DNA from 3 places in the Kitasatospora sp. NPDC001225 genome. Region 2 is predicted to be linked to each of the others. Evidence: riboswitches for the same ligand, from Rfam matches in the RefSeq annotation. Region 2 holds a riboswitch; each other region holds the start of a gene.
What was found. A riboswitch is a leader RNA that binds a small molecule or an ion and turns the genes downstream of it on or off. The one in region 2 is predicted to bind cobalamin.
Positions count from the first base shown of each region.

Region 1: another riboswitch for cobalamin. It lies ahead of ACWDCZ_RS02520 (ribonucleoside-diphosphate reductase subunit alpha); the one in region 2 lies ahead of ACWDCZ_RS33170 (Nickel transporter NicT).
Region 3: another riboswitch for cobalamin. It lies ahead of metE (5-methyltetrahydropteroyltriglutamate--homocysteine S-methyltransferase); the one in region 2 lies ahead of ACWDCZ_RS33170 (Nickel transporter NicT).

Region 1 covers NZ_JBSFJC010000005.1:1,560-4,750, reverse strand. The annotation lists gene ACWDCZ_RS02525 (hypothetical protein) at 1-408, opposite strand, end outside; cobalamin riboswitch at 882-1,008, shown strand; gene ACWDCZ_RS02520 (ribonucleoside-diphosphate reductase subunit alpha) at 1,202-3,191, shown strand, end outside.
Region 2 covers NZ_JBSFJC010000146.1:2,094-5,284, reverse strand. The annotation lists gene ACWDCZ_RS33180 (hypothetical protein) at 1-696, opposite strand, end outside; gene ACWDCZ_RS33175 (ArsR/SmtB family transcription factor) at 819-1,202, opposite strand; cobalamin riboswitch at 1,285-1,497, shown strand; gene ACWDCZ_RS33170 (Nickel transporter NicT) at 1,529-2,644, shown strand; gene rpmG (50S ribosomal protein L33) at 2,711-2,875, opposite strand; gene rpmB (50S ribosomal protein L28) at 3,020-3,191, shown strand, end outside.
Region 3 covers NZ_JBSFJC010000134.1:240-3,430, forward strand. The annotation lists partial or broken gene ACWDCZ_RS32085 (ECF transporter S component) at 1-553, shown strand, start outside; gene ACWDCZ_RS32090 (hypothetical protein) at 572-889, shown strand; cobalamin riboswitch at 989-1,192, shown strand; gene metE (5-methyltetrahydropteroyltriglutamate--homocysteine S-methyltransferase) at 1,374-3,191, shown strand, end outside.

The DNA of each region.
Region 1 (3,191 bases), on a different contig from region 2:
CAGCGACACGACGGTGCGGTTCCAGGTGGCGCCGTTGATCGTCACCTGGAGCGCGGAGAACAGCGCTCCCGCGTCCTGCGGCGCCGGGTCGGTGGCAGCCTCCCAGATCGGCTTCGACGGGTCGTCCGGCGTACCGGACGTGCTCGGGGGGACGGTCGGCTGGGTGGATTTCGCGACGGTCGGGGAACCGTCGTCCTTCTTGCCCTGGAGCAGCACCACGCCGCCCGCGACCAGGCCGCCCACCACGGCGACCGCGGCCACCACACCGACGACCTTCATCCGGCGACGGCGTTTGCCCTCGACCTCGTTGCGGTCCGCCAGCGCGTCCCAGTCCGGCTCGGCCCGCTGCTGCGGGACCGGCTGCTGGGGCTGCTGCTGGAGGTGCCACTGCGGCTGCGGCTGCGCCACGGGCTGGGGCTGCCCGACCGGCTGCGGGTGCGGCTGCCCCACCGGCGGAGCCGGCTGCGGCGGAGGCGCGACCGGGTGCGGCACCGGCGGGATGGGCTGCGCGACCGGCTGCACCGACGGCACCACCGGCCCGTACGAGGCGGGCGGCGGCCCGAAACCCCCGCTCGGCGGCGGTACCGGACCAGGTACCACCGGCTGCTGACTCTGTGCGCCCCCCGGCCCGGCGGGAGGCGTTCCCTGCGGCCCCTGCCCAGGTACGCCAGTTCCGTCGCTCATGCGCCCAGATCGTAGGGCATCCTCGTGAGCGCCGGTCCTCCCGGTGACCATTCCGTATCGAAACCAGGACGCCCCCGGCCCGGTTCCGGGGCTACCGAGGGCCATCGCGCACCACGTTCCTGGTACTGCCGGTCATCGTCCCGACACGCGGCGCCGTACTACATCTGGGGTCGCTTCAGTGAGACACCACTACATGTATGCTCGCTTCTGCTGTCGATGCAGGGGAACCCGGTGCGAATCCGGGACTGCCCCGCAGCGGTGAGCGGGCGGCTCCAGCAGCCGCACCCCGCGAGTCCGAGTACCTGCCGACGGCGTGCGCCACGGCCCTCCCGCAGAGGCCGCGCCGGCACCAGCAGTACCCCTCCGGGCCTCGCGGGCGGGCCGGGGAGTCACCTCGCGCGACGCTTTTTTGCGTTCGCGCCGTGCTCCCCTGCCCAGATCGGCCCGGTGGCCCCCCGAGCACCGCCGCCGATCGCCGCCAGGAGAGAGCGCCTTGACCACCGCTGCCTCAGCCACCCTGCCCGCCCAGGGCTCCGGTACCGCCTTCACCGACCCGACGGTCTCCGACCCCGGGGGCGCGCTGCTGCGGCTGCTCACCGACCGCAGCACCGACCTCACCGAGGTCGACCCCGGCCATGTCGCCGCCGCCGCGCTGCGCGGCCGCCACGCCGGCTCGGACTTCGCCGAGCTGCGCGGGCTGGCCGTGGACGCCGCCGCGTCGATGATCGCCGAGGACCCCCAGTACTCGAAGCTGGCCGCCCGCCTGCTCGCGCTGGAGATCGTCGACGAGGCGAACAGCCAGGGCTCGGTGTCCTTCTCCGCCTCGATCGCCGTCGGCCACACCGAGGGCCTGATCGGCGACACCACCGCGGACTTCGTCGCCAAGCACGCCGCCGCCCTGGACGCGCTGATCGACACCGCCGGCGACGACCGCTTCGAGTACTTCGGCCTGCGCACCGTGCAGTCCCGCTACCTGCTGCGCCACCCGATCACCCGCAAGGTGATCGAGACCCCGCAGCACTTCCTGCTCCGTGTCGCCTGCGGCCTGGCGGTCGGCGACTCCGAGCAGTCGGTGCGCGAGGTGGCCGAGCTGTACGGCCTGATGAGCCGCCTGGAGTACCTGACCTCCTCGCCGACGCTGTTCAACTCCGGCACCCGGCACCCGCAGATGTCGAGCTGCTACCTGCTCGACTCGCCGCTGGACAACCTGGACTCGATCTACAACCGCTACGCGCAGATCGCCCGCCTGTCCAAGCACGCCGGCGGCATCGGCCTGTCCTACTCGCGCATCCGCTCGCGCGGCAGCCTGATCCGCGGCACCAACGGCAAGTCCAACGGCATCGTGCCGTTCCTGCGCACCCTCGACTCCTCGGTCGCCGCCGTCAACCAGGGCGGCCGCCGCAAGGGCGCGGCCTGTGTCTACCTGGAGACCTGGCACGCCGACATCGAGGAGTTCCTGGAGCTCCGCGACAACACCGGCGAAGAGGCCCGCCGCACCCACAACCTCAACCTGGCGCACTGGATCCCGGACGAGTTCATGCGCCGGGTCAACGCCAACCAGGACTGGTCGCTGTTCTCCCCGGCCGACGTGCCGGAGCTGGTCGACCTGTGGGGCGCCGACTTCGACGAGGCCTACCGCAAGGCCGAGCTGGCCGGCAAAGCCGTCCGCACCATCCCGGCGCAGACCCTGTACGCCCGCATGATGCGCACCCTGGCGCAGACCGGCAACGGCTGGATGACCTTCAAGGACGCCTCCAACCGCGCCGCCAACCAGACCGCCCTGCCGGGCCGCACCGTGCACTCCTCCAACCTGTGCACGGAGATCCTGGAGGTCACGGACGACTCCGAGACCGCCGTCTGCAACCTCGGCTCGGTCAACCTCGGCGCCCACGTGGCCCCCGGTGCCACGGTCGACGACCTGCTCGGCGCCATGGACTGGGAGCGCCTCGACGCCACCGTCCGCACGGCCGTGACGTTCCTCGACCGCGTGGTGGACATCAACTTCTACCCGACCACCGAGGCCGGCACCTCCAACTCCCGCTGGCGGCCGGTCGGCCTCGGCGTGATGGGCCTCCAGGACGTCTTCTTCAAGCTGCGGATCGACTTCGACTCCGCCGAGGCCGCCCGCCTGTCCACGCTGATCGCCGAGCGCATCATGCTCACCGCGTACGAGCGCTCCGCCGACCTGGCCGAGCAGCTCGGCCGCCACGAGGCGTACGGCGAGACCCGCGCCGCCCGCGGCGAGCTGCACATCGACCACTTCCCGACGGCCGCCCCGCAGTGGGCCGACCGCTGGACGGCGCTGCGCGCCCGGATCGCCGAGACCGGCCTGCGCAACTCGCTGCTGCTGGCCATCGCGCCGACCGCGACCATCGCGTCCATCGCCGGCGTGTACGAGTGCATCGAGCCGCAGGTGTCCAACCTGTTCAAGCGCGAGACGCTGTCCGGCGAGTTCCTCCAGGTCAACCCGTACCTGGTGCGCGAGCTCAAGGAGCTCGGCGTCTGGG
Region 2 (3,191 bases):
GGCGGGCAGTTGGCGGACGAGCCGCCGGGGCAGGTCGGGGTGGCGGCCGAATAACGAGTGCTCGCTCCAGGTGGAGCTGACGACGACGAGCCGTCGGCCGCCGACGGCGCCGAGCGCGGCGCGGTAGCCGTCCCGGGAGCGCCGGCTGGCGAGCATCCGGTCGAAGCACGGGTCGCCGACCACCCGGGCGACGTCCAGGGCCTCGGGGCAGGAGGTCCGCAGCCGGTCCAGCTGTTCGGGGTGGGAGAGCCCGAGGACGTCCACGAACACCCGCCCGCGGTGGGTGAGTTCGTTGCGGGACAGGCCGGCGGCGCTGACCGTGTCGCCGGTGGACTCGGCGACCAGGCGGTTGTAGCCGGCGCCGTGCGGCAGGACGACGAGGCGGGCGTCCAGGCGGTGCATGGAGGAGTGGACGGCGCAGGCGACGGCCAGGTCGAAGCGGTGGCGGACGGCGTCGTCCCAGTCCAGCACGGTGAAGCCGGACAGGCCGTGCAGGTACTCGTCCAGGGCGCGGTCGGCGAAGACGGAACCGGGGTTGACGGTGAAGTACCACTCGATGCCGTGCGGGCTCAGCAGGGAGAGGACGTCCAGCACCCGGGTGGCCGAGGTGAGGGTGCGGGCGACCGCCAGCACGCGGGCCTTGACCGGGTCGGTGTTCCAGCGGTCGGCGGGCCAGGCATGGGGGTGGGACGGCACATCATGATCGTACTGGCCGGGGCCGTTCGCGGCGCGCCTTCCCGATCGGGAGTCAGCGGCCCGGGCGGGAGTCGGCGGACCGGGCGGGTGTCGGCGGACCGGGCAGGCGTCGGCGGGAGGGGTCAGCCCACTGCCGCGCTGGGCTCGTGGTGCTCGGCGGCGGCGCACTCGTCGAGGAGGGGGCGCATGGCCTCGTCCACGAGCCGGTAGCGCACCACTCGTCCGTCCCGGTCGCCGGTGACCACGCCGGCCGTGCGGAGCAGCCGCAGGGCCTGGGAGACGGCGGGGTCGCGCATGCCGGTGGCCACCGCGAGGTCGCTGACGGCGAGCGGGCCGGCCCGGTGGAGGGCGAGCAGCAGGGCGAGCCGTCCGGGGTCGGCGAGCAGGGAGAACCGCTCGGCCCAGGACCGGACGTGCGCGGGGTCGCCGATCGCGGCGATGGCCTCGCAGACCCGGTGCCCGTCGATGGTGCGGTGGCCCGCGCGGTCGGCCGGTACGAGATGCATGCGGACATTCTTGCAGGCGGCCGCCTGTGATCCTGGACACCTGCGCAGGTGCGCAGCCTTGCACGGGTCGGGGCGCGGCCCCTACGGTGTTCCCCGCCGTGGTGCTCGGGAAGACCGGTGACGGACCCTCAGGGGTCCCAGCCCGGAGCGGCCCTCGCCACTGTGATCGGGTCGTTCCTCCGCCTGCGGAGGAACGTCGTCCGTGCCCACGGAGCCACTGGGTGCCTCGCGCACCTGGGAAGGCGGGCACGGGTATCCCGTCAGCCAGGAGACCGGCCACGGCATCTCACGAGGTTTTCCACGAGGTGCTGGAGCGTGATCCGCAGATGACCCTGCCCGAAACCGTTGCCGCCGGCGCGAAGCCGGCCCCTTCCGTGCTGCCCAGCTTCAGATGGCGGCGCGAGGACACCGTCCGTACGGCCGGGCTGATGGCGGTGATCGTGGCCATGCACGTGGTGGCCTTCGGCACGCTGATCTTCCTGGTCGCGCCCGAGCGGTACGCGGTCGGTACCCAGGTCTTCGGGGTGGGCCTCGGCATCACCGCGTACACCCTCGGGATGCGGCACGCCTTCGACGCCGACCACATCGCGGTGATCGACAACACCACCCGCAAGCTGATGGCGGACGGCAAGCGGCCGGTCTCGGTGGGCTTCTGGTTCGCCCTCGGGCACTCCTCGATGGTGGTGCTGATGGCCGCCCTGGTGGCGGGCGGCGCGCAGCTGGCGAACACGCTGATGGACGACGAGTCGGCCACCCACAAGTGGCTGGGCGTGATCGGGACGACCACCTCCGGCGTGTTCCTCTACCTGATCGGTGCGCTCAACCTGGCGGCGCTGCTCGGCATCCTCAGGGTGTTCCGCTCGATGCGGGCCGGGAAGTTCGACGAGAAGGAGCTGGAGGCGCACCTCGACTCGCGCGGCTTCATGGCCCGGGTGCTGAACCGGGCGACCCGTTCGATCACCCGGCCGGGGCAGATGTTCCCGGTGGGCATGGTGCTGGGCCTGGGCTTCGACACCGCGACCGAGGTCACCCTGATGGTGATGGCCGGCTCGGGCGCGGCCTCCGGGCTGCCCTGGTACGCGATCGTCTGCCTGCCGCTGCTGTTCGCGGCGGGGATGAGCCTGTTCGACACCCTGGACGGGACGTTCATGAACTTCGCGTACCAGTGGGCCTTCGCCAACCCGGTCCGGAAGGTGTACTACAACCTGACCATCACGGGTCTGTCGATCGCGGTGGCCTTCATCATCGGCACCATCGAGCTGGTCGGGGTGCTGCACGAGAAGCTCGACCTGACCGACCCGGTCACCGGGTTCGTCGCGGACATCTCGCTGGACAACGTGGGCTACGCCATCGCCGGGCTGTTCGTGGTGGTCTGGGCGATCGCGATCGGGTACTGGAAGCTCGCCCGGGTCGAGCAGCGCTGGACGCCCGAGGGCTCCTGAGCCGAGCGGCCCGGCCACCCACGGCGCCTCCCCGAGTCCGGGGAGGCGCCGTTCGCGTGTCCGGGGTCAGCGCTCCTCGCGGAAGTCGACGTGCCGGCCCGCGGCCGGGTCGTACTTGCGCAGGACCATCCGGTCCGGGTCGTTGCGGCGGTTCTTGCGGGTCACGTAGGTGAAGCCGGTGCCGGCGGTGGAGCGGAGCCTGATCACCGGGCGCAGTTCGCTGCGGGCCATGGGACGTCCTCCTGGGGTCTGGGGGTCGGGGTCTCGGGGTCCGGTCCGAGGGGTTGGCTCGAACCGTACATCGAAATGGAAGTCATTTTCATCTGGTGTAACGTGAGCCCGGTCCTGCCCATTCCCGGATGCCAGGGAGCACCCATGTCCGCCCGCTGCCAACTCACCGGCCGCCGGCCCGGCTTCGGCAACGCGATCTCGCACTCGCACCGCCGCACCGGCCGCCGCTTCGACCCCAACATCCAGCGCAAGCGCTACTGGCTGCCCGGCGAGGGCCGGTACGTCCGGCTGGCGCTGAGCGCCAAGGGCATCCGCA
Region 3 (3,191 bases), on a different contig from region 2:
CTTCGGCTTCACCCTCGGCTGCACCTCGTTGTTCGCCTCCGCGCTGCTCACCGGCGGCGTCGGCCCCTGGATGCCGTACCAGATGTTCGGCTGCGCCTTCGTCGGCATGCTCGCCGGACTGCTGCCGGGGGCCGGGCGGCGCTGGGAGGTGCCGCTGCTGGCCGGGTACGGGGCGTTCTCCGGCTACCTCTTCGGCTTCCTGCTGAACCTCTCCTTCTGGCCGTTCTCCACCGACCCGAACAGCTCGATCGCCTACCTGCCGGGCCTGCCCTTCACCGAGCAGTGGCACCGCTACCTGCTGTTCGACCTGGCCACCTCGCTCGGCTGGGACACCGGCCGCGCCGTCAGCACCTTCACCGCCGTGCTCGTCGTCGGGCCGGCCGTCCTCACCGTCTTCCGCCGCGCGGCCCGCCGCGCCAACTTCGAGCCCACGGTGCGCTTCGAGGCCCCGCCCGGCCCGGACGCCCCATCCGGCCAGGACGCCACGCCCGGCCCGGACACCACGGTGGGGCCGCCGACCGCCGCGCGGCCCACCGGCCCGGCGCACCCCTGAACCGAAAGGCCGACCATCGTGCCCAAGCCCGCGAAGCACCGGACGATGACGCTGGACGGGGTCGACGTCGTCGTCCTGACCCCGGAACAGCACGCCGCACTGGAATCCGCCCGCCGCCAGCTGGGCGGAGCGCAGGCGCAGGTCGCCAGGATGAGGTCCGACCTCCAGCGGGGACGGCGGCTGCTGGTCGAAGCCGAACGGATACTGGCGGGCATCCCCGCCGACCAGCTCGCGCGACTGGACGGCCGACTGGGTCCGGGACGCGGCCTGACCGGACTGCTCGCGGACATCCGCGCCGCCCTGCCCGGCACGCCGGACACCCCGACGCGGACCTGACCACCGGCCCCGCGAGCCGTGGTGGCGTTCCACCATGCGGACGGGTTCCGAGATTCCCGCGCCGGGCCCGGCGCTTTGCCCCTAAGCTGACGGTGCAGCTGGTTCGCCCTGTCCGCCAGGCAGGGCGTCGCAAGAGGGAACCCGGTGACGCCTTTCGACTGGCCAGTCCGGGACTGCCCCGCAGCGGTGAGTGGGAACGACCGCCGTCATACGCACTGGACCCGGGACGGGTCTGGGAAGCGACGGCCAGTAGGTGTCCGCCCTTCACGGGACGGACGCGCCCGCGAGTCCGAAGACCTGCCACTGCCCGCCCGCGGACGACCCGCGCGCGGCTATCCGGTGACCTCGTGGGCGGGTCGGCGACCATACCAGGCGGACCAGGCCCGTACGTTCCCGTGACGGCCGCCGCCGGGTACGTCATCCCTTCGCGCCTTCGTGCCGTCTCCGGGTACCTGAGGAGAACAGACTCGCGAAGGAGAGTCCCTTGACCACGAAGTCCGCAGCCGCGGCGAGCGTCGCCACCGCGTACGGCTACCCCCGCCAGGGCCGGGGCCGGGAGCTCAAGAAGGCCATCGAGGGCTACTGGAAGGGCTCGGTCACCGCCGAGGTGCTGCTGGCCACCGCCGCCGACCTGCGCCGGGGGAACTGGCAGCAGCTCGCCGACTCCGGCGTCGAAGAGGTCCCGACCGGTGACTTCTCGTTCTACGACCACGTACTGGACACCACGGTCGCCGTCGGCGCGATCCCGCCCCGGCACCGGGCCGCCGTCGAAGCCGACCCGCTGGACGGGTACTTCGCCATGGCGCGCGGCAACCAGGACGTCGCCCCGCTGGAGATGACCAAGTGGTTCGACACCAACTACCACTACCTGGTGCCGGAGCTGGGGCCGGACACGGTGTTCACGGCGAACCCGGCCAAGGCGGTGGGCGAACTGCGCGAGGCGCTGCTGCTCGGCCACGCGGCCCGGCCGGTGCTGGTCGGGCCGGTCACCTACCTGCTGCTCGCCAAGCCGGCGCCCGGGGTGGCCGCCGACTTCCAGCCGATCACCCTGCTGGACCGGCTGCTGCCCGTCTACGCGGAGCTGCTGGCCGGGTTGCGCGCCGCCGGCGCCGACTGGGTGCAGCTGGACGAGCCCGCGCTGGTCCAGGACCGCACCCCGGCCGAGCTCAACGCCGCCGCCCGCGCCTACCGCGAGCTGGGCGCCCTCACCGACCGGCCCAAGCTGCTGGTCGCCAGCTACTTCGACCGGCTCGGCGACGCCCTGCCGGTCCTGGCGAAGGCCCCGATCGAGGGCCTGGCACTGGACTTCACCGGTCCGGCCGCCGCCAACCTGGAGGACCTCGCCGCCGCCGGCGGCCTGCCCGGCAAGCGACTGGTGGCGGGGGTGATCGACGGGCGCAACATCTGGATCAACGACCTGGAGAAGTCCCTCACGACCCTGGCGACCCTGCTGGGCCTCGCCGACACCGTCGACGTCGCGCCGTCCTGCTCCCTGCTGCACGTGCCGATCGACGCCACCCTCGAACGCGACATCGACCCGCAGATCGCCCGCTGGCTGGCCTTCGCCAAGCAGAAGGCCACCGAGGCGGCGCTGCTCGCTCGCGGCCTGCGCGAGGGCACCGGCGCGATCGCCGCCGACCTCGCGGCCAACCGGGCCGACCTGGCCTCCCGCGCGGGCTCGCCGATCACCCGCGACCCGGCGGTGCGCGCCCGGATCGCCGCCGTCACCGACGCGGACGCCCGTCGCGCCCAGGCCTACCCGCAGCGGGCCGAGGCCCAGCGCGCCCGGCTCGGCCTGCCGCTGCTGCCGACCACCACCATCGGCTCCTTCCCGCAGACCACCGAACTGCGCGTCGCCCGGGCCGACCTGACGGCCGGTCGGATCGACGGCGCCGCGTACCAGGAGCGGATGGAGGCCGAGGTCCGCGAGGTCATCGCGTACCAGGAGAAGGCCGGACTGGACGTCCTGGTGCACGGCGAGCCCGAGCGCAACGACATGGTCCAGTACTTCGCCGAGCAGCTCACCGGCTACCTGGCCACCCGGCACGGCTGGGTGCAGTCCTACGGCACCCGGTACGTGCGCCCGCCGGTCCTCGCCGGGGACATCTCCCGGCCGCACCCGATGACCGTCGACTGGTTCCGCTACGCGCAGGGCCTGACCGACCGCCCCGTGAAGGGCATGCTGACCGGCCCGGTCACCATGCTCGCCTGGTCCTTCGTCCGCGACGACCAGCCGCTCGCCGACACCGCCCGCCAGGTCGCCCTCGCCCTGCGCGACGAGGTCGTCGACCTGGAGGCCGGG